DNA from 4 places in the Lysinibacillus sp. GW247-5R2A genome. Region 2 is predicted to be linked to each of the others. Evidence: riboswitches for the same ligand, from Rfam matches in the RefSeq annotation. Region 2 holds a riboswitch; each other region holds the start of a gene.
What was found. Region 2 has a riboswitch for S-adenosylmethionine ahead of AC07YC_RS07240 (YezD family protein). Riboswitches for the same ligand answer to the same signal wherever they lie in the genome.
Positions count from the first base shown of each region.

Region 1: it holds a riboswitch for S-adenosylmethionine, as region 2 does, so the genes downstream of both, metK (methionine adenosyltransferase) here and AC07YC_RS07240 (YezD family protein) in region 2, are expected to answer to the same signal.
Region 3: it holds a riboswitch for S-adenosylmethionine, as region 2 does, so the genes downstream of both, AC07YC_RS18320 (O-acetylhomoserine aminocarboxypropyltransferase/cysteine synthase family protein) here and AC07YC_RS07240 (YezD family protein) in region 2, are expected to answer to the same signal.
Region 4: it holds a riboswitch for S-adenosylmethionine, as region 2 does, so the genes downstream of both, AC07YC_RS20035 (bifunctional homocysteine S-methyltransferase/methylenetetrahydrofolate reductase) here and AC07YC_RS07240 (YezD family protein) in region 2, are expected to answer to the same signal.

Region 1 is NZ_JBWKZL010000006.1:232,619-240,171, reverse strand. It holds gene AC07YC_RS11635 (aminopeptidase) at 1-97, shown strand, start outside; gene AC07YC_RS11630 (NUDIX domain-containing protein) at 314-805, shown strand; gene AC07YC_RS11625 (alpha/beta hydrolase family protein) at 789-1,565, shown strand; gene AC07YC_RS11620 (alpha/beta hydrolase) at 1,646-2,602, opposite strand; gene pckA (phosphoenolpyruvate carboxykinase (ATP)) at 2,690-4,276, opposite strand; SAM riboswitch class I at 4,670-4,788, shown strand; gene metK (methionine adenosyltransferase) at 5,072-6,268, shown strand; gene AC07YC_RS11605 (gamma carbonic anhydrase) at 6,439-6,951, opposite strand; gene AC07YC_RS11600 (alpha/beta hydrolase) at 7,086-7,553, shown strand, end outside.
Region 2 is NZ_JBWKZL010000003.1:259,239-266,791, forward strand. It holds gene AC07YC_RS07215 (hydantoinase/oxoprolinase family protein) at 1-1,662, opposite strand, end outside; gene AC07YC_RS07220 (formate--tetrahydrofolate ligase) at 2,104-3,783, opposite strand; gene AC07YC_RS07225 (cold-shock protein) at 3,997-4,197, shown strand; gene AC07YC_RS07230 (VOC family protein) at 4,301-5,086, opposite strand; gene AC07YC_RS07235 (flavin reductase family protein) at 5,245-5,730, shown strand; gene AC07YC_RS07240 (YezD family protein) at 5,815-6,006, opposite strand; SAM riboswitch class I at 6,040-6,134, opposite strand; gene AC07YC_RS07245 (DUF418 domain-containing protein) at 6,305-7,399, opposite strand; gene AC07YC_RS07250 (TetR/AcrR family transcriptional regulator) at 7,383-7,553, opposite strand, start outside.
Region 3 is NZ_JBWKZL010000012.1:111,078-118,630, forward strand. It holds gene scpC (succinyl-CoA:acetate CoA-transferase ScpC) at 1-223, shown strand, start outside; gene AC07YC_RS18310 (DASS family sodium-coupled anion symporter) at 303-1,784, opposite strand; gene AC07YC_RS18315 (glycerol-3-phosphate acyltransferase) at 1,970-2,611, opposite strand; SAM riboswitch class I at 2,767-2,880, shown strand; gene AC07YC_RS18320 (O-acetylhomoserine aminocarboxypropyltransferase/cysteine synthase family protein) at 2,997-4,298, shown strand; gene AC07YC_RS18325 (hypothetical protein) at 4,629-5,015, shown strand; gene AC07YC_RS18330 (homoserine dehydrogenase) at 5,490-6,476, shown strand; gene AC07YC_RS18335 (MerR family transcriptional regulator) at 6,542-6,772, opposite strand; gene AC07YC_RS18340 (DMT family transporter) at 6,922-7,553, shown strand, end outside.
Region 4 is NZ_JBWKZL010000015.1:27,202-34,754, forward strand. It holds gene metH (methionine synthase) at 1-2,130, opposite strand, end outside; gene AC07YC_RS20035 (bifunctional homocysteine S-methyltransferase/methylenetetrahydrofolate reductase) at 2,123-3,970, opposite strand; SAM riboswitch class I at 4,060-4,159, opposite strand; gene AC07YC_RS20040 (protoporphyrinogen oxidase) at 4,262-5,656, opposite strand; gene AC07YC_RS20045 (protoglobin domain-containing protein) at 5,847-7,139, opposite strand.

The DNA of each region.
Region 1 (7,553 bases), on a different contig from region 2:
CAATGTACCATTCGGCGGAGCAAATGTAGCGGATGTCCATATTGATTGTGTAGTGAAAAATCCGGTTGTTTATTTCGATGGTGAACGAGTCATTTAATGAAAAGCGTGTCTTCATTTGAAGCGCGCTTTTTTGCTTGCTTACACTATATTTAAAGTTGCTTGTTTCTGTATGATTACTCTATAGTTAACTTAGATAAGCTAAAGGGAATTAGATGATTTTCACATAGTGGAAATGCAATCCCAACAAAACAGAAATTAGAAATTCGCGATGCCTGTAAGTGAAGGCAATGAAAAATGACTTCTGTTATTCAGCATGATAGAACGTGAGGTTGAAGATATGTTAACATTTACAGATTTACATGGCCTGCGCGTAGATTTGAGTTTTACGAGAGGGGAATTTATCGTAGAACCCAAACACGTCCTTGTATTTTTAAAGCATCAAAATAAGTGGCTATGTACTATTCATAAACGACGTGGTGTCGAGGTGCCAGGAGGCAAATTGGAGCAAGGTGAAACGCTAGAGGATGCAGCTATAAGGGAAGTATTTGAAGAAACCGGTGTCCGTGTGAAAAATCTTCAATGGTTTGCAGAATATGCGGTTCATGATGACATATTATTTTGTAAAACGGTTTTTACTGCACAATTTGCTGGGCAGGAGGACATTGAATTTGATTTAGAAACATCCGGTATGCTGTGGTTATCTGATGAGGAATTTACCCATCATCCAAACTTGAGCTTTCATATGAAGGATGAAGGAATGAAGAAAATGCTGGAGGAGTTGAAACGACGTGACAAAAAATGGTGATATCGTGGAAAAGCGTGCCTATCCTTCTCCCAATCCAGCAATTCGGTTAACAGAAATCACTTATATGTCACAGGGCTTGCGAATAAAAGGACTTCTAGCTGAGCCGAAGACTGAGGGTACATATGATGGCTTTTTATATTTAAGAGGGGGTATGCAAAGCATCGGTATGGTAAGACCCTCACGTATTGCTCAATTTGCCGCACAAGGCTTTATCGTCTTTGCACCGTATTATCGTGGAAATAGAGGTGGCGAGGGCAAAGATGAGTTTGCAGGGGCAGACCGTTATGATGCTGTTTTTGCAGTCGATGTACTGAAGCAATTTTGCAATGATAATCTACATGTTTTTGGCTTTTCGCGTGGAGGCATCATGGCTCTATGGACAGCAATTTTACGAAGGGATATTACTTCCGTTGTGACATGGGCTGGGGTTTCTGATGCAACGGCCACTTACTGGGAACGTACAGATATGCGACGGATGATGAAACGCGTTATCGGAGGAACACCTAACCGTGTACCGGAAGCCTATGATGCTCGTACACCGTTGTTTGAAGTAGAGCATATAACAGCTCCAGTGTTAATTATTCATGGCTATCAGGATGAGAATGTGGATATAGAGCATGCTAGACAACTGGCATTTTTCTTAGAGGATGCTAATAAAACATACGAAACATGGTACGACCCTCATTATGCACATCAATACCCGCCAGCTAAAAATCGTGAAACCGTACGTGCTCTTTGTGAATGGATGAAGCAACACTAGAAAATGAAATTATTAAAGCCCCTTCCTTAAATAGCTATCATCTGGAGATGAATAGGTGTTCTAAAGGAAGGGGCACTTTATTATTTCATATAAGTTTCTAAGAAATGCTGAATCGTTTCCCAATAGAGCTCGCCAGCTACGCTTTCCGCCTCGCCATGACCAGCACCCTCGACAAGTAATTTTTGCTTCGGACCATTTGCTGCCTCAAATACGTCATTCAACATGGTCGAAGGGACAAAAGTATCGTTATCTCCATGAATAAACAGCATAGGGGTTTTCGATTTTGCCACTTGATCAACAGCACTAGCTTCTCCCAGAGTATAGCCTGCTTTTAGTTTAGTTACGACTGAAGAGAATTGCATAATTGGGAATGAAGGCAAGTGAAAGATTGCTTGTAATTGATAGGAAAATTCATCCCATACGGAAGAATAGCCGCAATCCTCAATGATAGCCTTTATATTTGACGGCAAATCCTCACCTGAAGCCATCATCACAGTAGCGCCTCCCATTGAAACTCCAAATAGCACGATTTCAGCATCTTTATTCCCGTTTACAATGTCATCAATCCATGAAACAACATCCAAACGATCATGCCACCCCATGCCGATATAATCACCTTCACTTTGACCATGTCCTCTTGCATCGGGAATGAGCACATGATAGCCCATATCATAAAATTGTTTAGCATACTTAGTCATTTGTGTACCATCACTTGAATAGCCATGGAAAATAATTGCCCATTTGTCTGTGGGCTGGCTGTTTTGGATAGCGTATGCATGCAGATTAAGAGAATCATAGGATTGAATCGCCTTCTCCTCATAATGCTTGTTAAACCATTGCTCACGGTCCTCTTTCTCTTGAGCCTCATTTGAATTGCTATCAATTAAATTATGGGGGGCATCTAGAACAGCTGATTTATCAGTATCCGGATTTAATGCCAGATTATAAAAGTAGTTGCCTGCAAAAAAACCAGCACCAATAAATAATGCCAATAATATAGAAATGATTGCTACTAGTAATTTGTATTTTCTTTTCATATGTATCTCCCTAAATTAGCTTTATTTATGTTTTATGGGAAAGAAAAAGAGAACGAATTATCTCGTTCCCTTTTCTTGTTCTAGTTGTTATTTTAATGGGCCACCAAGTGTAGTGATGGCTTCAGAAACGTTTGCAAATTTCTTGAAGTTTTCGTTGAATAAGCCAGCAAGTTCAGCAGCTTTTGCATCGTATGCAGCTTTATCTGCCCATGCTTCACGAGGATTTAACACTTGTGAAGGTACACCTTCAACTGCTGTTGGGATGTGTAAACCAAATACAGCATCTTGTGTCGTTTCAACATTTGTTAATTGACCATCGATAGCTGCGCGCACCATTGTACGTGTATAAGAAAGCTTCATACGGCTACCAGTACCATATTCTCCACCAGTCCAACCAGTGTTCACTAGGAATACTTGTGCGCCATGTTCGTCAATTTTTTGACCTAACATTTCTGCATAAACTGTTGCAGGAAGTGGAAGGAATGGAGAACCGAAGCATGTAGAGAATACTGGTTCTGGCTCTGTTACACCACGTTCAGTTCCAGCAAGTTTTGAAGTGAAACCACTTAAGAAGTGATACATAGCTTGCTCTTTTGTTAATTTACTGATAGGAGGTAATACGCCAAACGCATCAGCTGTTAGGAAGATGATTGTTTTTGGATGACCTGCTACAGAAGGATCAACAATGTTTTCGATGTATTGAATCGGATAAGCTACACGTGTGTTTTCTGTTAATGAACCATCATCATAATCACAAATACGAGTTTCTGGATCAACAGCTACGTTTTCTAAAACAGAGCCGAAGCGGATTGCATTGTAGATTTCTGGTTCTTTCTCAGCAGAAAGGTTGATCGTTTTTGCATAGCAACCACCCTCAATATTGAATACACCATTATCAGACCAGCCGTGTTCATCGTCACCGATAAGCTTACGGTCTGGATCAGCGGATAATGTTGTTTTACCAGTACCAGATAGACCGAAGAATAATGCTACATCGCCAGCTTCACCAACGTTTGCTGAACAGTGCATAGAAAGGATACCTTGTTGTGGTAATAAGTAGTTCATAATACCGAAAATAGATTTTTTCATTTCACCAGCATATTCAGTACCACCAATTAAGATAATTTTCTTTTCAAGTGATACAATGATGAATGTTTCAGAAGCAGTACCGTCAACCGCAGGATCTGCTTTAAAGTTAGGAGCTGAGATGACAGTGAAGTCTGCAACATGCGAAGCTAATTCGTCTTTAGTTGGACGGATAAATAATTGATGAGCGAAAAGGTTGTGCCAAGCGTATTCATTAATAACTTGGATGCTTAATTGTGAATCTTTGTCAGCACCAGCAAATCCTTTGAATACAAATAATTCATCTTGTTCTTTTAAATATTTTATTACTTTTACATACAGGTTATCGAACACTTCAGAGGAAATTGGTTGATTGACTTTACCCCAGTCAATTTGATCTTTTGTGCTTTCTTCTTCTACTGTATATTTATCTTTAGGTGAACGACCAGTGTATTTGCCAGTTTCTGCACGAACTGCGCCATCTACTGTTAACATTGCCTCACCACGAGAAGTAGCTTTTTCTGCTAATTGTGGTACTGAAAGTTGAACGTTAATGTTACCGCCGCTTAATAATTCCTTCAGTTCGTTTGCAATTTCTACTGAATTCATCGATTAAATACCATCCTTTTTTATAGTATTCCCTTGATTTAGAGGGATTTTTTCTTAATTTCAAAAATAGTATAACACAATTGGTTAAATAATCTATACTAATTAAGAAATTATTTTAGAGTTTTTATTACTTTTCAATAAACTGACAAAAAATAATGTTTTTCGAGTAGAAAACATTCAATGCTACAGTAAATTGTCTAAAATTTGAGCCACACATATGTTACCACAAGATGCTAGGTATGTTGTAGGGATTAATTTTCTTTTATTTACATCATCACCCAAGAATGAAAAGTTTTATGGTGAATATTTGTTCCTTCCTTATCTATACAGTAATACATAAGAAAATATTTGACAACGTTCGACCTTTTCAGTAACATGAAAATTGAACGGATACTCTTATCCCGAGCTGGTGGAGGGTCAGGCCCTGTGAAACCCGGCAACCTGCATGAACTATTTCACTACATGCGTTGGTGCCAACCTGATGCAAGGGAAAATCCCTTGAACGATAAGAGTGAAAGGTAGCGAAGTCATTATTCCTTTCCTCATGTATAGTAACGTGAGTAAAGGATTTTTTTATTGTTAAAAATCAATGTAAAGGTAAGTATATGTAGTTCTTTCCTTATTATAATGACGGATCTTTCGAAATCCTCGTGTTAAAAGTAGCAGTTATTTTTTCACATTAAGTGAAATGACAACAACAGCGGCTTGAGAGTTCAATCCTTAGGAGCGGACTTGACATGGGTAATGAGTACCGTATTCAAATACTTTTTGTAAGAGTAATAGGAGGAAAACTAAATGACAAACCGTCGACTGTTTACATCAGAAAGTGTAACAGAAGGACATCCAGATAAAATTTGTGACCAGATTTCGGATGCCATTTTAGATGCAATTTTAGCAGAAGATCCAAATGCACGTGTAGCGTGTGAAACAACTGTAACAACAGGATTAGTATTAGTAGCGGGAGAAATTACTACTTCTACTTATGTAGATATCAAAGGTATTGTACGTGATACGGTGGCGGAAATCGGATATACACGTGGGAAATATGGCTTTGATGCTGAAAACTTAGCGGTACTTGTAGCAATTGGTGAGCAATCTCCAGATATTGCTCAAGGTGTTGACCAAGCTTTAGAGGCACGTGAGGGTTCTATGACAGATGCAGATATTGAAGCGATTGGTGCAGGGGACCAAGGCTTAATGTTTGGCTATGCATGTAATGAAACACCTGAGTTAATGCCATTACCAATTAGCTTAGCTCATAAGTTAGCACGTCGTTTAACAGAAGTTCGTAAATCTGGTGAGCTAGCTTATTTACGTCCAGATGGTAAAACACAAGTAACAATTGAGTATGATGACAATAACGTACCTGTGCGTGTCGATACAATTGTTATTTCAACACAGCATGATGAAGAAGCAACACTTGAACAAATTCAGGCTGATCTAAAACAATTTGTGATTGCCCCTGTTGTGCCAAGCGAATTATTAGATTCAAACACAAAATACTTTATCAATCCAACTGGCCGTTTCGTCATTGGTGGGCCAAAAGGAGATGCTGGTTTAACGGGCCGTAAAATCATTGTTGATACATACGGTGGTTATGCACGACATGGTGGCGGTGCGTTCTCAGGTAAGGATGCCACAAAAGTTGACCGTTCAGCTGCCTATGCGGCACGTTATGTAGCTAAAAATATTGTAGCAGCTGGTTTAGCAGAACGCGCGGAAGTACAGCTGGCGTATGCAATTGGCGTTGCACAGCCTGTTTCCATTGCTGTTGATACATTTGGTACAGGAAAAGTGAAGGAAAGCGAAATCGTAGAATGGGTACGTGAGCTATTTGATTTACGCCCAGCAGGTATTATTAAGATGCTAGATCTTCGTCGTCCAATTTATAAACAAACTGCAGCCTATGGTCACTTCGGTCGTACAGATTTAAATGTACCATGGGAACAAACTGATAAAGCTGACGCATTACGCGTAAAAGCACATCTGTAAACTATTGTGCTAAAGTGCTGAAGTCGTTAGAAAATTATTCTAATGTATGATGAACAAAAGGGGCTTTTCTGCCCCTTTTGTTTTTTTGCAAAAATGCCTCGCCTGTATCCTTGAACAATGGTCATGGAAAGCGAGGGATTTTTTATAATGAATAAATTCTTTATAAGCTTTTATTTTTGTAGAGATTTATAATACTGACCTTTTTCTACGTATTCACGTACGATACGCTCCATATCCTTTTTATCCTCAGCGTTTAATTCTCGGACAACTTTCGCTGGACGACCTAATGCTAAGCTATTTGGAGGTATAACTTTACCAGGAGGCACGAGACTTCCGGCTCCAATAAATGCACCCTCTCCAATCTCTGCCCCGTCTAAAATAATGGAGCCCATACCGATTAAGGCATTTTTTCGAATGGTACAGCTATGTAAAGTTACTTGGTGTCCTACTGTGACCTCATCTTCAATAATGAGTGGAAACTTAGGACTTTGATGTAAGCAGCAAAGATCTTGGATACTTACCCGTTCACCAATAATGGTTGGTGAAACATCGCCACGAATTACGGTATTAAACCAAATAGTTGTTTCAGCTCCAATTGTTACGTCTCCAGTAACAGTTGCGTAATCGGCAATAAAAACAGATGGATCGATCTTTGGTGTTTTATCTTTAAATGGATAAATCATGAGAATCGCCTCTTTTCTTTCTGTAGATATAGTATTATCGTATCAAATACGCAACTTTAAGGAAATATAAAATTAAAATGTGCTGTTATTTCGATATAATCAAATTGTAATTATTTTTTAGGAGGACTATGTGAATGTGGAAATGGGAAGCTGATGGACAAGCAAAGGCTGTGATTGCTATTCTTCATGGTGCTTATGAAAACCACCGTTGGTATGCATGGCTTATAGAAAAATTAAGAATGGAAGGCTTCCACATAGTCATGGGGGATCTACCGAATCATGGCATCAATGCAAGATTTGCGCGTGTCCATGATGAGGACTTCAAATTGTACAATAAATATACAAGAAATCTCATTGAGAATGCCTTTTCATATAATTTACCAACCTTTGTAATTGGGCATGGACTAGGCGCTACTTTAGTTCTTCATACCATGCAAAAGAAAAAGTATGAATGTGCTGGTATTATTTTGACATCACCCTGGCTACATTTGAAGCTTTTACCAGGTAAATTATCAAATGCTTTAACGAGCTTGAGTGCTTTAACAGCAAATGTTAAATTGACGCATGAGCTGACATTTGAGACATTAACGCGCAGTGTTGAG
Region 2 (7,553 bases):
TTCATCATCAATCGTGCTATTCGATGCGTTCAATTTGACTGCATGCTCTTGACCTTTATAACGTAAATCATAATTAATTTCGAAATAATAATGCTCTTTCGATAAAGGTGCGTCAGTATAGGCACTTTCAATAGCTTGATTGATATTTGCTTGAATTTCCGCAAGATGCGCGTGATTAAAGCCCATTAAACTTGTTTGGATATAGTCTTGTCGATATTCTGTCATCATCATTCCTAATGCTGAAAAGACAGAGGAGCCATAAGGTATAATGACCTTTTTCATGCCTAATTCCTCAGCTAAATTAATAGCATGTAGTGGACCACCGCCACCAAAGGCAACCATTGTAAAGTCTTCTGGATCATAGCCTTTACGAATGGAAATGAGCTTCAACGCATTTAACATATTGGAATTCGCAATATCTAAAATTCCTTGCGCTGCTTCTTCCGCAGAAACTTTAAACGGTTTCGCAATCGCTTCAACAAGTGCCTCCTCTACTTTGTCGATAGAAACTGGATTATCGAAGTTGGCTAATGATAATCTTCCTATATAAACATTAGCATCCGTAATCGTTGGCTGTGTATTGCCTAACCCATAGGCTACTGGACCTGGGTTTGCCCCAGCAGAATCCGGACCAACCTTTAAGGAGCCGAACTGATCCACACGAGCGATAGAGCCGCCACCATTACCGATTTCAACAATATCTACAACTGGAGTTTTAATTGGATAGCCAGCAAATTTTTCATTTCTTTCAATATAGTAATCGGTCGTAACGTTTACTTTGCCATCTGTAATAAGTGAGCATTTCGCTGTCGTACCACCCACATCAAAGGCAATAATATTGGACTCATTTAGAAGCTCACCTAATTTTGCTGCCCCAAACATTCCTGCTACAGGGCCAGACTCTACTAGATTGATTGGTAACTCCATCGCTTTATCAAAGCTTGTTGTCCCACCATTGGATTGCATAATTTTTAAATGATCCGTAATACCAACTGTGCTTAATTTTTCTTTTAGGCTTTTTAAATAAGCGTGAGCAATGGGCTTCACATATGAATTTAAAACCGTTGTATTTGTTCTTTCATATTCACGATATTCCTTAATCGTTTCGCTTGAAAGTGTAATATACACCTCGGGCCAAATTTTTACTATTTCTTCTTTTAATAGCTGCTCATGAATGGGATTTTTATAGCCATGAATCAGCGAAATGGCAATTGCCTCTACACCTGATTCCTTAAATTGACGAACAATCTCTCCAACTTCGTCCCTATTAAGCGCTTTCATAATATTACCTTTAAAATCAATGCGTTCATCAATTTCTTGTCGTAAATAACGCTCTACAAATGGCTCTGGCTTTTTATATTTAAAATTATATAAGTCTGGTCGGTTACCACGTGCAATTTCTAAAATATCACGGAAGCCTTTTGTTGTAATTAATCCGACTACGCCACCTTTTCTCTCTGTTAATGTATTAATAATTACCGTAGAACCATGGATAAACGATTCAATGAGAGAATCCTCTGTTACATGTCGTCCTAATACGTTTAATATCCCATCCTCAAAATGCCCTGGCGTCGTATGACCCTTGTCAAAATGAAGATTTCCTTTCTCATCTGTATAAACTAGGTCGGTAAAAGTACCGCCAATATCTGTTGCGATTTTCAAGACTCCATCCCTCCGTGTTCCTATAATCGGAACAGTGTTCCGAATTAGAATTAAGTAAATTATATTTAAAAGAAAAAGAAAATTCAATGTATTTTTTAAATAAAAATTCATTTGACAATTGCTTCTCTTTGTAAAAATCCGCTTTTTCCTTCCAATAACAGAGAACAATTGATAAAAAATACCAAACACATTTATATAAGGAAGCTTCTCGAGTTATTAATCGTAAGAAAAAAAATCCTAGTTTTTCAATTAGAATCGTAAATTTTATAAAAAAAATAGCGATGATGAATGTTTCGACAGGTTATCAAGTATAGAAGGAAAATAACAGAATCCTTTTTAGTGGCATTTGAGGAAGGAGATGTTAAAATGACTAGGCTTTATCAGCTAATAAATAAAAAAAGAAGCTGCACCTCTTTTAAAGGGCAGCTTTTCAATATTTATTTAGAACAATCCGACCGCATGTCCGTCATTATCGACATTCATACGTAAGGCTGCAGGAGCTTTTGGTAGTCCTGGCATTGTCATAATATCGCCTGTCAGACAAACTAAGAAACCAGCGCCAAGCTTTGGAATCACCTCACGAATTGTGACCGTGAAGCCTTCTGGACGTCCAAGTAAGCTAGGCTGATCGGATAAAGAGTATTGCGTTTTCGCCATGCAAATCGGTAGAGAATCCCAGCCGAATTTTTCGATTTGAGCCATTTGCTTTTTAGCTTGGTCAGTGAATTGAACATCTTTTCCACCATATACCTTTTGTACAATGGTACGCACTTTTTCTTCAATGGACTCTGTTACATCGTATAATGGTGAGAAGTTGTTTTCTTCTTCCAACACAGCTAGTACTTGTTCAGCTAAGGCTATTCCACCTTTACCGCCCTCTTCCCAGACATTTGTTCGGGCAATACGTACATGATTTTCTTGGCACCAGTTTAGAACGGCCTCTAGCTCTGCCTCTGTGTCTGTAATGAAACGGTTTAATGCAATAATCGGTTCAACACCAAATGTACGTACCGTGTCGACGTGTTTAGCTAAATTTTCAATTCCTTGGAGCAGGGCTTCCACATTTTCACCGACAAGTGATGTTTTTGGAACACCACCATGCATTTTTAGTGCACGAATCGTTGCTACGATCACAACGGCACTTGGCTTAAAGCCTGCTTTACGAGCTTTAATGTTCATGAACTTTTCAGCACCTAAATCAGAGCCGAAGCCCGCTTCTGTTACCACAATATCAGCCAGCTTACGAGCAGTTTGTGTCGCCATAATAGAATTACAGCCGTGGGCAATATTAGCAAATGGACCACCATGTATAATAGCTGGTGTCCCTTCTAATGTTTGTACTAAGTTTGGCTTAAAGGCATCCTTCAATAATAATGTTAAGGCACCCTCTACCTGTAAATCACGCACAAAAACAGGCTCGCGCTCAAATGTGTAGCCAATTACAATGCTGGCGATGCGCTCGCGTAAATCCTCAATGCTTGTTGCTAAACAGAAAACTGCCATAATTTCGGAGGCAACCGTAATATCAAAGCCGTCTTCACGTGGCATGCCTTGAACAGGCCCTCCTAATCCTACAATCACTTTCCGTAATGAACGATCATTCAAGTCCATCACACGTTTCCAAATAATACGTCGTGGATCAATGTTTAAGACATTCCCTTGGTGGATATGATTATCAATAAATGCGGATAAAGCATTATTAGCTGTTGTTATCGCATGAAGGTCACCAGTGAAGTGTAAGTTAATATCCTCCATTGGTACTACCTGTGCATAGCCTCCGCCTGTTGCGCCACCTTTTACGCCCATTACTGGACCAAGAGATGGTTCACGTAAAGCTACCATCACTTTCTTATTTAATTGATGAAGGGCATCAGCTAGTCCTACAGTCACAGTCGACTTCCCTTCACCTGCTGGGGTTGGACTAATAGCTGACACTAATACAACCTTTGCGTCCTCACCTTGAGCTGTAATTTTTAATGGGTCAATCTTCGCTTTGTAGCGGCCATACTGCTCAAGAGCATCCTCTGGAATACCTGCAGCATTGGCAATTTCCGTAATAGGTTTGATCACTGCTTGACTCGCGATTTCTAAATCTGTTAATGGTTGATTTTTCGTTGTCATTTGGCATCCTACTTTCTATGTTTTTCATTTCCATTATAGTCTTAATTGTGAAAAAAAAGAAAGTCAGATATGCTAGCATTCCGACAATCAATTGACATTTTTGTTCAATTCATGTATGTTCTAAGAGAAAATGCAATTTTTTCACATTTTCTCATTGATAGCACGACTTCTTTAACTTTATTTTACTTTCAAGCGCATTGGAGGCGAATGCTTATGCAACATGGGATCGTAAAGTGGTTCAATAATGAAAAGGGTTATGGCTTTATTGAATGTGATGATGGAGAAGATGTATTTGTACATTTTACGGGCATCCAGGAGGAAGGCTTCCGTACACTTGATGAAGGTCAAAAGGTTTCATTTGATGTTGTGGAAGGCAATCGCGGCCCGCAAGCATCAAATGTTGTAAAATTATAAGCTAGAATATAGTAAGTGGATGAAGTATTTGAAAATGGCTCAATCCACTTTTTGCATGTTTGCACATAAAAATCCACTTCAACGATTGAAGTGGATTTTTAATTTATTTATTAATCCAATAAAAAGCACCTGGACACACTAATGTTTCCTTTGTTCGATGTGGATCCTTCAATGTTACACCGATTGGCCCTTCTTTTAAATGACCGAGCGTCATGCTAGATGCTGAGGCTTCCTCATAAAAATCCAAACGCATATTCGGTAGCTGTAGAGACATAAACTGCTCATGCTGCTCAAACTCGGGAAGTTGTAAAACCTTCTGCCAAAGCAGCACCGTCTCCTCCACATCCTTGACAAAAAACTGAATGGATTCCATTGTAATGGCTTGTTTTTCATCAATCGCACCACTAGCCTTTAATTGAGCCAAACGCTCCTCATCTCCATCTGCCCATTCAATTAAGAATGGAAAATCCACTGAAAGGCCAGGTCTGCCAAAATGTAATAGCTTCCATTCGATTATCGTGCCGTCTGGTCTTGTGCGGCTACAAGCATCGGGACCATATACTTCATAGCCCAATGCACGCAATCGTTGACCCTCGTCTTCAATATTATTGGTGCGCAAGGCAATTCGTGAAAATCCTTGGCGCTCATGATCACGTTTAAACGTATAATGTAGGGAATATGGGTACAGGGCCGCTTGCTCAAATAAATCACGATCATAAATTGCGATTTGTTCAATATAGCTTAAGCCAAAATAACTTAGTGTATTGTAAGTCCCCCACATCGTGTGTTGACCACCGTTCACTGTATGAACATTTCGTTTATTGAAGAAAACCTTTATATTTTCTGGTGATTCTACTTGATGTACCAGATGATCAAAATATAAAGTCATGGCAATTCCCCTTTCTTTCCCCCACTAGCTTTACCTGGATGTGTAATTGATTTAATATTTACTTAAGAAAAGGAGTTACTATATGGTATGAAAAAAAGTGCCATTTACCTACTAACTCCGTTAACTAATTTATTACTAACTATAAAGAGGTGATTTGAATGACAGATCATGTTGCTGCTTTTAAATTGGCATTAGGTAACTATCCTACAGGTGTAACAGTTGTTACAGCATGTCATGAAACGAATCCAATTGGCTTAACAGTCAATTCTTTTGCATCTGTTTCCATTGACCCACTACTTATTTTATGGTCACTGGATAAAAAATCTCAGCTTCATCCTTACTTTATGAGCGCGGAGAAATTCGCTGTCAATATTTTAGCAAGTGATCAAGAGCAATTATGTACATTATTTGCAAGTAAAGTCCCAGATCGCTTTGCTCAAGCAAAATGGTCTACTTCTTCTTTAGGACTACCGATTTTACATGATACAGCAGCTATTTTACAATGTAAATCCTTTCAGCAAATAGATGCAGGTGATCATACTATTTTTATTGGCCAGGTGCTAGATATTACAAACTCTCAAAAGGAGCCGCTTCTCTATCATCGCCGTCATATCGGTCAGATTCCAAAAAGCTTCTATAGCTAATTGCCATAAAAAAAGGGCCACTTGTAAGCAACGAAAACCATGCTTATTGGTGGCCTTTTCACATCGTTCAACTGAAATGATCCTTTATTTCCTCTGAGGAAATCTCTGCTTTTCAAGCCTATTAATTTGAACAATTACACCATCCTGAATCGTAATATGCACTTCACCAAATTCAAGATTTTGAATGGCCTTTGCAATAGCCTCTAATTTCTTATCTTCTACCTTTGCCGACTGAGCCATACGATACACCCCTTCTTTTTCATCCTTGTTGTACAAAAGAGGCCAATGCATCAAACTGATTGATAGCCCCTCCTATCTCTCAGATCCATCTGTTGGAATTGGCACCTATGTTTCGGTTGCCGAGGCTTCATTGGGCCAAGTCCCTCCACCTATCTTGATAAGAGTACTGCGTTTCTTGAAAATAATTCTATAATTCTGTTATAAGATTGTCAATATAAAATATTAGAAAACCTAGCTGAATACTTTGTAATGATCATTTTAGATTAGTAGACTATCTATTTCTAAAGTATTTTATGCCTAATCAACGAGAAATAGATGGCAATCCATTAATTTATTACGAACTCCATTTCCTCATCATGAATTCAAGGGGACCCCGACGATGTTTAGCTCTCCACCAGACAGAAACAAGCACACATCCTACAAAGTAACAGCAGGCATAGAGCATGGAAAAAGTAAGCGTCTGGTTCTCCAACTTTTGGCAAACAATTAATATGCCAATGCCAATAAAAACATGGCCGACATAATGCGTTAAAGACAGTTGTCCCGTAAAGATCAAAGCTTCAATTACTTTATTTTTATATGTCTCAACAAGATAGATGGAGCCCACAATAAGGACAATTGCCGACGCCGAGTTAGATAGAACATACATCATATTCGGTGGAATCGGTCCCGTATCAAATAAATACAATGCACTCTCTACATCTAATAAATGGATCGTTGTCATCTTAATAAATAGCGTTGAAAAAATCTCCGTCATTATGACTAGCAATAAGCCCATTACCCATAAGATTTTTCGTAATGAACGATTAGTTAAATCTAATGTGCCGATTACCATGCCAATTAGAAAGAAACAAATCCAGGGAAATAGTGGATGATAGCCATTAAACATCAAATTTCTTATAAATCCTGCCGGTGTCCAAAAATCAAGATACACTAGTAATACATATGTTGGATGCCACCCAGCAAGGTAATTAAATTGAATTTGGAGCCACTGTGAAAGGATGAGGATGCCACCGATTATGAACATCATCATTTTCTTGGATTGGGCAATCAAACATGCGGCAACAAACATATAGACGCCATAATAATGTAAGATATCTCCTGTCCAGCCGACTGTATATAGGACTATCCCTATCACGAATAACAAAAACGATCTCTTCCACAAAGTAAGTCGATTCTTGCGAAGAAGTATTGGGTCCTTAGTCTCTCTAGCCTGACGAGTCATTAAAGCTGTTCCTATTCCTGCTAGCATGACGAATACGGCCGAGGCACGCCCCTCAAATAGATGTTGTAAGGCCATCAACCATGTTGAACCATTCGTTGTAGAACCCGTTACAACTCCAAAATTGACAATGAACATACCAAACATGGCGAGAGCTCTTGCAAAATCAAGGCCTTCAATGCGCTGTTCATCATCTCTTTTTCCCATCTTCGCCTCCTTGGATAACGCTATACACAGCCTCCTTCCAAATAGCTCTGTAGTCCAATTGGTTACCTGTTAATATGAAATTACCGATATTATCATAGACCAAGGCCAGCATCTGTGCCTTTGCTTCTATAGTGGGAGTATCCTCTAGAACCCC
Region 3 (7,553 bases), on a different contig from region 2:
GGGAGTGGCTGATTTACGCGGGCTTGCTCCGAAAGAACGTGTAGGTCTAATGATTGATCATTGTGCACACCCTGATTATCGTGAGCAGCTATGGCAATATTTTAACGACGCTAATGAGGCAACTGGTGGACATCATACGCCGCATGATCTTGAAAAAGCGCTGTCATGGCATGTCAATTACGCAAAAAGTGGAACAATGAAAGACCCAGCTTTATCAAAATAGAATTCTAATAAAAAGGCCTTGAAGGACAGCTGTTCCCTCAAGGCCTTTTGTTGTATAAGTTTAGCTAAGACGTTTGAGTTTAAAGTAGGCCAATCCATTTCCAATAAGTTGCAGAGAACAGCAAAATTAGGAGGAAGCCGAGAATCGTTAGTGGGATACCTGATTTCAGGAAATCCTTTGTTGTAAACGCTCCTGTACCATAGGCAAGCATATTTTGTGGTGCACTAATTGGTAATAGGAAACCAAAGCTAATAACAAATTGTTGTACAATAACAAAACCAACCTGATCAACATTAGCTGTTAATGTGGAAGCTAACACGATAAACACTGGTATAAGTGCAGAGGCTAGGCTTGTTGCACTAGCGAAACCTAAATGAATAAGAATATTAAATAATGTTACGATAGCAATTGTAGCAAGAATTGGCATAGTATCTAGACCGAGTGAACCAAATACTTTATCGGATAACCATGATGCACCTTTTGTATTCAGCAAAATAGTTCCGAGCATAATACCTACTGCAAATACAATGATTGTTCCCCAAGGGATATGAGGTTCAACTTCCTTCCATGAATAAACGCCGATTTTAGGCATTAGAAGTACAGCAATGGCGATAATTGTAACCGTTGTTGTATCAAATGGATGGAGCTTGCCTTCCGTTGCCCAGAAAAATAGTAAAACTAATGATGTAACGATCAATCGAATCTCAGGTGCTTTTAATGGACCAAGCTCAGCCAACTGTTTCTTGATGACTTCTTTACCACCATCAATATTGCTCGTCTCAGGCTTAATAAGCGTAATCATAATGAAAAATAAGGCTACTGACATAATAATCGAGAATGGGGCAGCATAAAGTAACCAAGCACCCCATGAAATATTCACATTAAATTGCTCTTGGATGAAATTCAAAGCAACCATATTTTGCGCTGCCGCAGTTTTAATACCGATATTCCAAATGGAGACGGCTTGTACAGAAGTAATAACGAGTAAAGCAGCAAGTCGACTATCACGTGGTAAACCGAATGCTGCGACCATTCCAAGAAGAATAGGGACTACTGCGCCAGCACGTGCAGTAGCTGAAGGAACAAAAAATGCAAGGGCAATTGAAACTAATATAGCACCGAAAACAATGGCTTTTGTTTTTGTTCCTACAAGTGAAAGAATCCAAAGAGCAAGTCGTTTATGCAAATTGGTAATTTGCATGGCTGCTGCTAGAAAAAGAGCCGCTGCTACTAGAGCCACGGCAGAGTTACTAAAACCACTTAATGATAGTTTTAAGGCGCTAGCAGTACCTAGTTGTGTTGTTGGATCATCCATGGATGGTGCAAGTCCTAATAAAACAGTGACGAGTGCAATAATCATTGCAGAGCTAACAGGATATGAAACGGCCTCTGTTACCCACAGGATAACCGCGAAAGCTAAAATGGCTAAAGCGCGCTGTCCAGCTACAGGTAGCTCACCGTTATTAGGTAAAAAAATAATGATAATTAATAAAGCGAAAGCCAACCCAATCCATAAAGGCTTTAAATTACGCTTCGTTGTTGTTTGTTTAGGTGAAGACATATTTTCTCATCCCTTCTACGTAAAAATGACGGTTATTATCCATAACATCGGTCAGTATAATGTTTTTTTAAGATAAGAATTCGTCCATTTATTGTTTAGAATGAAAGGAAGCGAAATATGTCTGTTTTACAGCTTTAATAGTAATTAAAGAGATAATTTGTGGTCATAAAAAATACAAATATCTCCTAAGAAATATTATTTTTTTTCTTGAAGGCAGCAGTAACTTTAGGCTCGGTTCCATTGATTAAACGTTGAATATTTTCAATATGCAAAATAATAGCAATAGCAAAAAGTAGAATGGCAATAATGGTCGGGCCAATCCCAGGAATCCATAAATAAGTAGCGGTACAAAAAACGAGGTAAAATTCTAATACCCCAACAATTAAATAGTTCGTTGCAAAAGATAAAATAACAAATAGAATAAGTGCAAATAAACCAATCTTCCAATCAACCGCCAGTAAAATTCCAATAATAGAGGCAGTCCCTTTTCCACCATTGAAGCCCATATAAAAAGGGAAGTTATGCCCCAAAATAACCCCTGCAGCTATCAAGTAGGTGAGGAGCCATGTTTGTTCTGCTGTTAAATGTGTTATATCTGTTAAATAAAAATGTGCACCGACGATGGCTACAACGCCTTTGCCAATATCGATAAGAGCTACTAAAACGCCATATTTCCAGCCGAGTGAAAGCGTAGCATTAGAGGCACCAGCATTGCCATGGCCAGCTTTTTTTAAATCAACCCCGGATAAAAATTGTGCCACTTTAGAGCCGTGAATACAGCCAATCAAATAGCCAACAACTAGAAAACAGATCACGGCTTTTACCATAAAAATACTCCTTTCAAATTTTTTTCTAAAATAGTGTATGCGTTCTTACTACGTAAAAGAGCAGACAGAAGTTTCGGAAAAAATAAAATTTAGCTGTTGACAGAAAAAAACTCTATGCTTATACTTTGTAACAACGATGGAAATTGAATCTCATACTCTTATCAAGAGCGGCGGAGGGATAGGCCCTATGATGCCCGGCAACCAGTAGGTGATGAACTTACTAAGGTGCTAATTCCTACAGATTCTTACTTGGATCTGGCAGATAAGGGGAGGAAAACTTGCAACCGCAACCCTCTTCTTAGCTGAAGAGGGTTTTTGTTTTCTACAGAAAAATCCTCCTCATCTCCGGTACCATCGTAAAAAAATAACCAAATGGAGGTACACAATGACAAATTTTAAACCAGAAACACTGCTGTTACATGGCGGTCAAGAACCAGACCCTGTGACGGGTTCTAGAACAGTTCCTGTTTACCGTTCAACTGCTTTCGTTTTTAAAGACACTGCTCATGCGCAACGTCTTTTTGCCTTAGAGGAAGCGGGAAACATTTACACGCGAATTACGAATCCGACAGTGGATGTTTTTGAAAAGCGTGTGGCTTTATTAGAAGGTGGAACGGCAGCAGTAGCACTTTCATCTGGTGCAGCAGCTATTGCATTTTCTATTTTAAATCTAGCTGGAGCAGGAGATGAAATTGTAGCAGCTAGTTCTTTATATGGTGGTACGTATAATTTATTCGCGAATACATTACCAAATTATGGTATTAAAACGATTTTTGTAGATGAAACAAACCCAGAGAATTTTAAGGCTGCCATTACTGATAAAACAAAAGCTGTCTTCGCAGAAGTTTACGGTAATCCAAGCTTAAAGGTTTTAGATATTGAAGCTGTAGCTAAGATTGCACATGACAACCGCTTACCTTTAATTATCGATAGTACATTTGCTTCTCCTTATGGTTCTACACCAATTGACTACGGCGCAGATGTGGTAGTTCACTCAGCGACGAAATGGATAGGTGGCCATGGGACAACTCTAGGCGGTGTTGTTGTAGACGCTGGTAAGTTTGATTGGACTAGTGGGCGATTCCCAGGTTTTACAGAGCCGGATGCTTCTTACCATGGTTTACGCTATGGAATCGATACAGCTTCTGCAGCATTTGCTACAAAGCTGCGTGTACAGCTGTTACGTGATTTTGGACCAACATTAAGTGCAGATGCAGCTTTCAATCTATTACAAGGTTTAGAGACGCTTCATTTGCGTATCCCTAAACACAATGAAAATGCTTTAGCTGTGGCTGAATATTTACGTAACCACCCATCTGTGGAGTATGTAAATTATAATGGCCTGGAAGATTTTCCAACACATGAGTTGGCGAAAAAGTATTTAAAAAATGGCTTCGGTTCAGTGCTTACATTTGGCATTAAAGGTGGACGTGAAGCAGGGCGAAAGCTTATTGATCATGTAAAGCTGTTTTCACATGTGGCAAATGTAGGAGATGCCAAGTCGCTAATTATCCATCCAGCATCTACTACACACCAACAATTATCAGCAGATGAACTAATTCAAGCTGGCGTAACCGAATCGCTCATTCGCTTATCAATCGGTTTAGAGGCAGTGGAGGACATCATTGCAGATTTAGAGCAGGCTATTACTCAGGCAACAGCAACAGAACAAACAGTAGAAGCTTAATATAGAATGACAGGCGAGTGTGGTAGCGTTTACGTATTTTCTCATTCGAATAGCCCCATTTGGTATACGTCAAACGTGCTACATTAACCAATTACCTCATCCGGTAATTATCAGAACCTTTTAAAAAAATAATACCGAGTAATTTTATATGCATTATTGACTTTATTAAAACCTTGTTATATACTTGGAATTAAGTTAAGTGTACGGAAAAACCTCGTTGAAAAGGTAAATGTTTTCATAAGTGCTCCCCCCACTTTTGAATAGATAGGAGAGTAGTTACATAGCCAGTGGCTACTCTTCAAAAAAACTGATGATAAAGGAGTGTTTAAAATGGGTAATCTCTATAGTGCGCAAAACATTGCATCTTATCTAATTTATGAACTAAATGAAGGTCATGTATTTGTTAACAATCAATCCATTCAACACATCCTTACATTAGTGGAATGTAAATGGCAGCAAGTTTTCGGTCATTCAGCGTATCAGGAACAGGTTTGCGCAGATGATATTGGCCATACGATTAAGGAAGTTTATGAGACATATGAGAAGTATGGTGTGAGCCACATCCAGCTTCCAGCAACAGAATTTTATTTGAAATATGGTACATTTCAATTAGTAGAACGTACGTATGCAATACCAAATTTTACAGAAGAAGAAATTAGTATTGTTCAACAAGCTTTAACACAATATCGTTTTCAATTGCTTTCAAAAGCGAGCTAAATAATCCCTCATATATTTAGGCTCATTCTCTGCTGCTACAGGGAATGAGCCTTTTTTTATAGTAGTTAAATTATTTAGCTGTTTTATGGGTGTCTGAACATACATATATATAATAGAAGAAAGACATCATAATTTGAGAGTAAAGAGTCAATATTTGTTCAAATCTTATGGATAAACTAAAAAAACGTATAGTAAAAGGAATGAAACCGATTTCTTTTGCACGTCTAGGGAAAACAAATGTCCTTCCTAGAAAGATTTTTCTTGTGTAAAGTATATATATGCGTTACAATTTTCTTTAAGTTAAATTTCGAATTATTTGAATTTGTATATGTTCTAACATGTACTGAATATCAAAATTTATCCAAAATAAAGGGTTGGCTAAGGCCTGCGGTTGGTGTCAAATGATTTGGCACAACCCCACGGAGAGTTTGGCTTGATGAAACTGCGGAATGTAAGTTGGAGGGAATAATAAGAATGGCAACTATAAAGGCAGCGATTTTAGGATTTGGAACGGTAGGTCAAGGGATCTATCATATATTAAATGAAAAGCGAGAAGATCTTAAAAATAAATTAGGCATTGAGTTGGAAGTAGCGAAAATTTTAGTAACAGATGCTAGCCGCGAACGTGTACTAGGCACAGCACATTTGATGACTACAAGCATGGATGATGTATTGGCTGAACCAGGCATGCAAGTAGTATTTGAAGCAATAGTGAATGAAGAGCCAGCATATAGCTATTTAAAGAGAGCGGTAGAGCATAAATGTCATGTTATTACTGCCAACAAAGTCATGTTTGCAAAGCGTGGATTAGAGTTACAAGAACTTGCAAAAGCAAATGGTGTCTTTGTAGGCTTTGAGGCGACAACTGCTGGAGGAGTACCTGTTATTAAAACGATGAAAAATATATTACTTGTTAATGATGTTAGTCGTATACAAGGTGTTTTAAATGGTACTTGTAATTATATTTTAACTAAAATGCGAGCAGAGGGCTGGTCATTTGATACAGCTTTAAAAGAAGCAAAAAGTTTAGGCTACGCTGAGGCAGATCCGTATAATGATGTTTCTGGTCAGGATGCCTTTAAAAAGTTAATGATTTTAAGCGCCCTAGCATTTGGAGAACAACCTGATTGGGCGGATGTAGAAGTTATCGGTATAGATAGTATTTCAGCTTCGCAGGTCCATGAGGCATGTGAAAAGGGTTTACGTTACCGTCATGTAGCTGAGGTGGAAAAATTAACTAATGGGAAAATTGTAGCAAAGGTCGGACCACAACTGGTGGATAAAGAACATCCACTTTATCCAGTCGATGATGTGTTCAATGCAGTTGCATTAGAAACAAATTATATTGGTACTTTAACCTTAGTAGGTCCTGGTGCTGGAATGTACCCAACAGCCAGTGTGATGGTAGAAGATTATGCTGAAATCATCGGGAAAAGGGCAGGCTTTGTTGTAACGATTTAATCATTATTATTTTATAAAGTTAACCCGCCATTCAACAATGATCTATTGATTGAATGGTGGGCTTTTTAATCCTCGTCTTTTACGTCAATATCCTCTGGTATCGGAGTAGATCTCCATATTTCAATCTCCTCTTTAATACGCTCCAATTGATTAAAATACGTACTAAATTGTCCACTATTTATGAGTATCATATTTCCATCGAAAACGGAACGGATGCGTCCCTCATAGACTAGGCGTATTATTTGTTCTTCAGGCATACCTAGTTCAATTGCTGTCTCTTCAATTGTTTTGTACATACAACTCGCTCCTTTATCTGTATTCATTATAACGCCCATTTAACCGAATGCATACTGGAGTGGATGAAAGAAAAAGTAAAAATGATAATTGTTTGATTTTGGATAAATATGTATGATTAGTATTGGAAGGAAGAAGGCGGGGGGGCTACATGTTAAATCCGTTATTTGTATTGTTAGCAGCTATTTTATGGGGGATGACAGGAACTGCCCAAACGTTTTTAGATAATAATGTATCTCCGATTGCAGTCGCCACTATTCGTTCTGCCATTGGTGGTGGACTTCTCTTAGCTATTGCAATTTTGGGGCGAAAAATTAATTTTCTACATTGGTCGTGGAAATGGACGATTTTAGCTGCGGCTAGTATTGCTCTTTTTCAAGGTCTTTTCTTTTCATCAATACGTCTAACAGGGGTAGCAATTGGAACGGTTGCGACTATAGGAAGTGCACCGGTATTTTCGGGTATTATTGAATGGATTATATGGAGAAACCGACCATCTATTATTTGGGGAATAGCTACATTGATAGCAATCATGGGCTGTCTTTTATTGTTTATCAATAATGGGGAAGAAGCTGTGCAAATGGGTGGCTTTGGTTTAGCGCTCTGTGCAGGGTTATCTTTTGCCTTTTATACAAATATTAGTAAGAAATTAATGGCGCAGGAAGATGCTTTACCTGCAGTTGCTATGACGTTTTCGCTCTGTACTTTATTTTTACTACCGTTTTCACTGTCTAATGGTTTTGCTTGGTTAGAAAATATGCAAAATTTATGGACGATACTATT
Region 4 (7,553 bases), on a different contig from region 2:
TGCACTCTCCTCGTTCTTTTCCATGTACTGCTCTAAATGGGCAACAGCAGCCTTCATCACTCCAGCAGATTGTAAAACCTCTGCTACGATCAATTGGTTATCATTAAACAAACGACCAACCTCAGCCATCCCATTCATTAAAGGTCCATTTATAATATCAAGAGGTGACTCAAATAGTTCTCGCGCAGCCTCTAAATCAGCAATAAGACCTTCTTTGGTCCCCTCCAATATATAGTAGGCTAAGCGACCTTCTACAGTTTTCGGAATATCCGCTTCAGTCTTTTCCTTCTTTTTATCACGATAAAAATCAGTAAATACGGCTAATGTTTCATCATTAGTATTAAATAACAAATCATTGGCTAGTTTAATTTCCGCTTCTGGGATCGATGCATACCGTTCTAGCTTTTCAGTATTGACGATGGCATAATCTAAACCAGCCTGTGTACAATGATAAAGGTATACAGCATTGAGAACCTCACGTCCAACCGGTGGTAAGCCAAACGAAATATTACTAACTCCAAGCACCGTCAATGTACGGGGCATTTTTTCTTTAATGAGACGAATTCCTTCAATTGTTTCAAGTGCTGAGCCAATATATTGCTCATCCCCCGTTCCTACTGGGAACATTAATGGGTCAAAAATGATATCTTCAGGTTGCATTCCCCATTTTTCTGTTAGTAATTGATAGGAACGTTCGGCTATTTCAAGCTTCCGATGACGATCGACTGCCATCCCTGTTTCATCGATTGTTCCCACAACTAACGAGGCACCGTACTTTTTCACTAATGGCAATACGGCATCAAACCGTTCTTCGCCATCTTCTAAGTTAATAGAGTTAATGATGGCCTTCCCTTGCGAAAACTTGAGGGCCTCTTCAATAACCTTTTCGTCTGTGGAATCAATAACAAGTGGAACCTTAACTTTTTTCACAACCTCCTGCATAAAGCCACGGATATCTGCTAATTCATCACGATCTGGGTTCGCCAAGCAAATATCTATGACATGTGCGCCATTTTTCACTTGCGCCCTTGCAATCTCAGCTGCTTCCTCAAATTTCCCATCAATAATTAGGTTTTTGAATTTACGAGAACCAATAACATTTGTTCTTTCCCCAATAAATAGCGGGCGCATAGAATCATCGTATAAAAGTGGCTCGATACCTGATACAGCGTGACCATGCGTTTTTTCTGGTAGCTGACGAGGCTTTTCATCTTTTAAAATTTCACGTAGAGCCGCAATATGTGCTGGAGTTGTACCACAGCAACCACCCACAATATTGAGCCAACCCTTTTCTGCAAATCCTTTTAATTTTTGCGATAAAGATTCTGGAGACTCATGATAACATCCTTCTTCATCTGGCAAGCCTGCATTCGGATAACAGCTAATATACCCCGTTGACAGCTCTGCTAATGAGCGAATATGATCCGTCATAAATTCAGGTCCCGTCGCACAGTTTAAGCCCACCGATAATGGTTGAATATGCTCGATGGAAATATAAAAGGCATCAATGGTTTGCCCTGCAAGAGTAGTCCCCATAGGCTCAATAGTTCCAGAAATCATCACAGGTAACTCTTTACCGGTTACCTCGAAAGCACGTGTTACTCCAAGGGTACCTGCTTTCACATTTAACATATCCTGACTTGTCTCTAGCAATAGCACATCTGCCCCAGCTTCAATCAATGCTTTTGCCTGCACAAAGAAATTTTCTTCTAATTCATCAAATGTAATACCACCTGTTACTGACAACGTCTTCGTTGTTGGGCCCATTGCGCCTGCAACGAAGCGGGGCCAATCGGAAGTCGTGTAATTGTCAACTGCTTGACGAGCAATTTCGACTGCACGTTTATTAATTTCTTCTGCTTTTGCACCTAGATCATATTCATTTAATACAAGAGGTGTTCCACCAAATGTATTTGTACAAATAATATCTGCCCCTGCCTCTAAGTACTTATGATGAATTTTCTCAATGATATCTGGTCTAGTAAGTACTAGATTTTCATTACAGCCATCTAGATCCTCCCCACCAAAATCATCTGCTGATAAGTTTTCATTTTGCAGCATGGTTCCCATTGCGCCATCGAGAATTAATATTCGTTTATCAAGTTGTTCTTCTATCAAGTGCTTAGCCATTTATACTTACCCCTTTTTTCTGTTCATCCAATTGCTCTATATATTTCATTAATTCTAATGTCACATCGTAGCGTAAAAATGGTGTAATAAGGTAAATGCCATTGAAATATTGCGCGGCCACCTCTACTAATTCCTTGGCAATTGCAATGCCCTCAAGTGTGGCGCGTCCCTTATCTTCACCACATGCTTTCATCCTTGATAAAGCATCTTCAGATAATTTTATGCCTGGCACCTCATGATGTAAAAACTCTGCACTTTTATAACTCGTAACAGGCATAATGCCAATATAAATCGGTGCTTGTAAATGCTTCGTTGCTTCATATATTTCTATAATTTTTTCCTTTGTATAAACAGGCTGTGAAATGAAATAGTCTGCCCCATGCTCAATCTTTTTTTCTAAGCGTGCCACAGCACGATCTAAAACACGAACATTTGGGTTAAATGCAGCAGCCACAGAGAAGTTAGCCTTTTTCCGAAGTGGTTTCCCTGAGAAAGAGACTCCTTCATTTAATTGTTTAATTAATTGGATAAGCTCCATCGAGGAGACATCATAGACACTAGTGGCACCAGGAAAATCTCCAACCTTCGTTGGGTCTCCTGTAACAGCTAGCACATCATGAATACCTAAGGCATTTAACCCCATTAAATGTGATTGCAGACCAATTAAATTACGATCTCGACAGGTAATATGTGTAAGGGGGCGTACGCCATTAGTACTTTTCAATAAAGCCCCCATTGCAATGTTGCTAATACGTGGGGATGCCAATGAATTGTCTGCCATCATAACTACATCGGCACCTGCCTCATATAGTTGCTTGGCCCCTTCCAGAAATCCATCTATTTCTAAGTGTCTAGGTGTATCCAACTCTACGATGACCGAGCGTTCACGCTTTACTTTTTCATGAAGTGGTTCATATTTAGCTGGCTCGGCATCACGAACAATCTCAATCTTTGCAGGCTTCGCATGCTTTTCACTAACTGGTGATAGCTCTTCTAAATACTTCTTTGCGGCTGCAATATGCTTTGGTGTCGTACCACAACAGCCCCCAATTAAACGAACACCCTGATCACGGAGCTCAACAGCAGCGCGACCAAAATAATCAGCCTCCGACTCATAAACAACACGCCCGTCCTCTAAATCTAATAGCGAAGCATTTGGATAGGCTGACATAAATGCCTTTTTCGGAAGTTCTACCCCCTCAAACGCTTGAATCGTATGATATGGACCAAGACGACAATTGACACCAACAATATCTGCACCAAGAGTCTCTAATTCATGTAGCGCATTGTTTAAAGACATACCATTTTGTAAAACACCAGGCTCATGCATAGATACTTGAGCAATTATCGGTATATTAGTTTTGGCGCGTAGCATGTTTAATGTCGCTGTTAATTCTTCAAAATCATAATAAGTTTCGAGTAAAAGACCATCAGGATTTCCTGCAAGTAACACACTTGCCTGCTCATCAACGGTCGCTAATATGTCATCTAATGTTGCATCGCTTTTACGAATGCCACGAATACCACCAATCGTTCCTAAAACAAATTGACCGCCATCCGCTGCTGCTCGCTTGGCAATAGTAATAGCTGCTTCATTAAATTGTTGGACACTTGATTCTAGTCCATAGCGAGCTAATTTAATGGCATTGGCACCGTACGTATTCGTTTGAATAATATCAGCACCCGCTGCGATATATTCTCTATGAATCTTTTCAATTAATTCAGGTCTCTGAACATTCATTTCCTCATGACAATACTCCAATCCATAGCCATACAACACTGTGCCTATTGCACCGTCTGCCGTCAATACATGCGTTTTTAACCTTTCAAGCAATCCCATAAAACTAGCCTCTCTTCCTCTATTTCTGTATAATAAAAAGCCTTCTTTTATATAAAAAGAAGGCTTTAACGACTCATCATTATTGTTCCTTCTCATCTTCGACTCAACGGTCTTCTGGATTTAGCACCTGACAAAAAGTTGGTTGCTGAAGCTTCAATGGGCCAGTCCCTCTGCTTCTCTTGATAAGAATTATTAAGTATGAATTTTTTAAATAATTAAAAGAATCATATCGTTTACAGACGAATGAGTCAAGACTATTTCACATAACAAAGAAATTTTTCGTTTAAAAACTTAGAAATTGGATAGTTCCTCGGCAAGCTCTTCACCAATTTTTTTCCCATTTTGAATGCAAGCACCAATACCTACTCCAAAATACGAGCAACCCGCTATCGATAAATTCGGATAGTTTTCATTCAGCTCTAGTAGTAAGCCTTGCAGCGCTTCCCGGTGAGCTAAGTCATATTTAGGCATTTGATCAATCCACTTTGTGACATTCACAACAGTTGGCTTTTCATCAATTCCTAGGCTTTTGCGAACATCTTCTAATGCGACGGCTGCCAATTCGTCGTCAGTCATTTTACGTAACTGCTCATACGCCGGATTAATACTCTTATAGAATAGGCGAACAAGTAGCTGATTGTTTTTCGATGTATGCTTCCACTTGCGGCTCGTCCAAGTTGCTGCATTACAAGTGACATCAGAATTATGCGATACAATATAGCCTGTTCCATCCGCAGGTAAGTTTGCATCAGGCACATCAAAGCCTAGATAAATAGTAATGGCTGAAGCTGTAGTAAACTGATCAAAATAATGTGTTAAGGAGTCGTCCTGTAATATACTTTGAACCGCTTCATTCGGTAGCGCTAGAACAACATAATCCGCCTCAATGTTTTGACCATTTGCTAATGAAATCAAATACTGGTTCCCCATTTTTTGGACATGATTTGTGGCTACCCCTTTAATGATATCTACCTCTGTTAATGTCTGTTCTAATCGCTCAATTAAAGAGGATAATCCATTTTGAAATGAAATAAATTTTTTATTAGCAGCTTTAACAAATTGCTCACGATTCGCATCAAAACCTTTTATGATACTTCCATAGTCATTTTTATAGTCAATTAAATAAGGTAAAGTAGAGGCAATAGAAAGTTGATGTAAATCACCAGAATAGACACCTGCTAAAACAGGTGCAATTTGATTTTCCACAAGCTCTTCGCCAAGATAATAAGTTAAAAATTCCCCTATCGAGCTTTCTTTTGTAAAATCTGCATTGGGTAAAGTTAAATCTTTTAAAGCTTCTTGTTTGGCCTGATCAGAGATAAGAGTACTTTCCTCAAGTGAAGCCACACTCATAGGTATACCGAAAGTAGAATCCGCTGGAATGGCGTGCAGCTCGTTATTTGTATAAATATAGGATACACCTGTTTCGTTGTAAACGAGATGATCTTCAAAGTCTAGCTCCTGCACTAGCTCCATTACACCTTTATGGCGAGCTACGATAGAGTCAGCACCAGTTTCCATAATAAAACCTTGTTCATAGGCTGAATATAGTTTGCCACCTAAATATGTATTTTTTTCTACGAGCACTAGCTGAACATCTAAATTTTTTTCCTTCACTTGGCGTTGTAGATAATGCATTGTGCATAAACCAGTAATACCGCCACCTAATACAACAACTGTTTTCATAGTCAACCGCCCCTATTTTTAGTTCTGTCTACAGTATAAACTTATTTTCATTGAAAATTACGTTAAACCCTTTACAAATTTAGCAAAAATAGAGCTATCTCAACTGTGAGATAACTCTAGCTCCAAGAATTATGCTTACTAAACACACATTATAATGAGTACTATAGTGTTTAATATAGCTACTAGTGATCTAGCTTTTTAAATTTTGAGCAAAGCTAGCTAATTTTTCTGCTGAGTTCGTTACTTCAGTAAAAGAACTACCCAGCCCACTTAATATACCTGCGATTGCTTGTATTTTCGTCGCCATGCAATCATTTTGATCTTTTGCTTCTGTCATTGCCCCTACTATATTTGTAAATTGTCCTTCTGTGTGTAACATATTATCCTCACCAGATGCCACTTCATCTTGGATATGAATGAGAGATTGCTCTAATTTCCCAGTGCGTTCACTCGTTTTTTGCAACAATAATGCAACAGCGGTGACAGATTCCTTTGTTTGAATGGATAATTTACGTACTTCATCAGCTACTACACTAAACCCCTTCCCTGCTTCTCCGGCACGGGCTGCTTCAATAGCGGCATTTAAGGCCAATAAATTGGTCTGATTGGCAATATTGGTAACGACACTCATAATCGTTTCCATTTCCTTCGACATATCAGACAATTGTTCAATATTTTCTTCTATATCATGAAGAGATTGAATAATATTATGCATATTTAATGATTGTTTCTTTAAACATTCACGTCCATCCAGTGCTTGGTTTTCAGCCAGAGTAGACACCTCTAGCGATCTCTTTGCCAATTGTTCAATATCCCCAGACTGCTCGCTTAGTCTGCAAAACGAATTATTGGTTTCCTGTGAAATGGTCGCAAGCAATTCAGAGGATTGTACAATTTGTCGTTCAATTGCTTCTTTTTCTTGTTCCATGTTTTCTTTATGCTGTTCAACTGTATTTTCATATGCCTCTAAAACAAGCTGCTGCTCGAAGTTACAAATTTTAGAAATGGCCCTTATTGTATTAAACTGATCTTGTGGATGATCAATATGCTGTTCAACCAAGTCTATAAATGAGAGAGATAAATCTTGGAACGCGCAAATATACCATTGTGTTCTAAGCCCAATATGTACGTGCACCTTTGCAATTTTCACACGCCTTTGGTAAAAATCCTCATCAATCGTTCCGTTAAACATTTCAATAATATGCTGTCGTAATGTTATTTTAAGCTTTTCTACAGAACTATGATGACTAATAATATTTACCAAATGTTGTTCGGTACCGATCATATTGTAAAAACGGTTTACGATGTGATCAACATTGTCCATAACATACGGCTGGAATGCTTTTAAATATTGTAAGTCTCGCTTCGTTACATTTAGCATTTCAATTTGCTTCACCATTAATTGGCGATTAGACAGCTCCATTTTCACCGTATATTGCTGTAAATCCAACGCCTTCGTCTTACTCTGTTTTTGAAAAATCACTTATCTTCCCTCTTTCGTTCCGTTTACTTTATCAGGCTGAGAAACAACAAATACCTTTTAGCATATTGATTGATACAACAAAAAATACCGATTCATAAGCTGACCCTATTACTATGATCCCATTTGCCTCAGCTATTTCATTTGTCACACTGCTTCCTCCAAAAGCAGCCACACATTGTTCTATCATGAAAAAAGGTGAATTGCACTCAACTAACAGATTTTCTCTATACATTGACTACAGTCGATTTATTTATGTATGTTTCATTTCAAAATTACTCATTTACCTTAAACATTTTAAAAATTACTGTCAATTTTATTTATACCATAATTTTACATAATATGTATATAAAGTCCTTACTGCTCCATTGTCTGAATTTCATCAAAAAAAAGCTACCACAATATTATTGGTAGCCT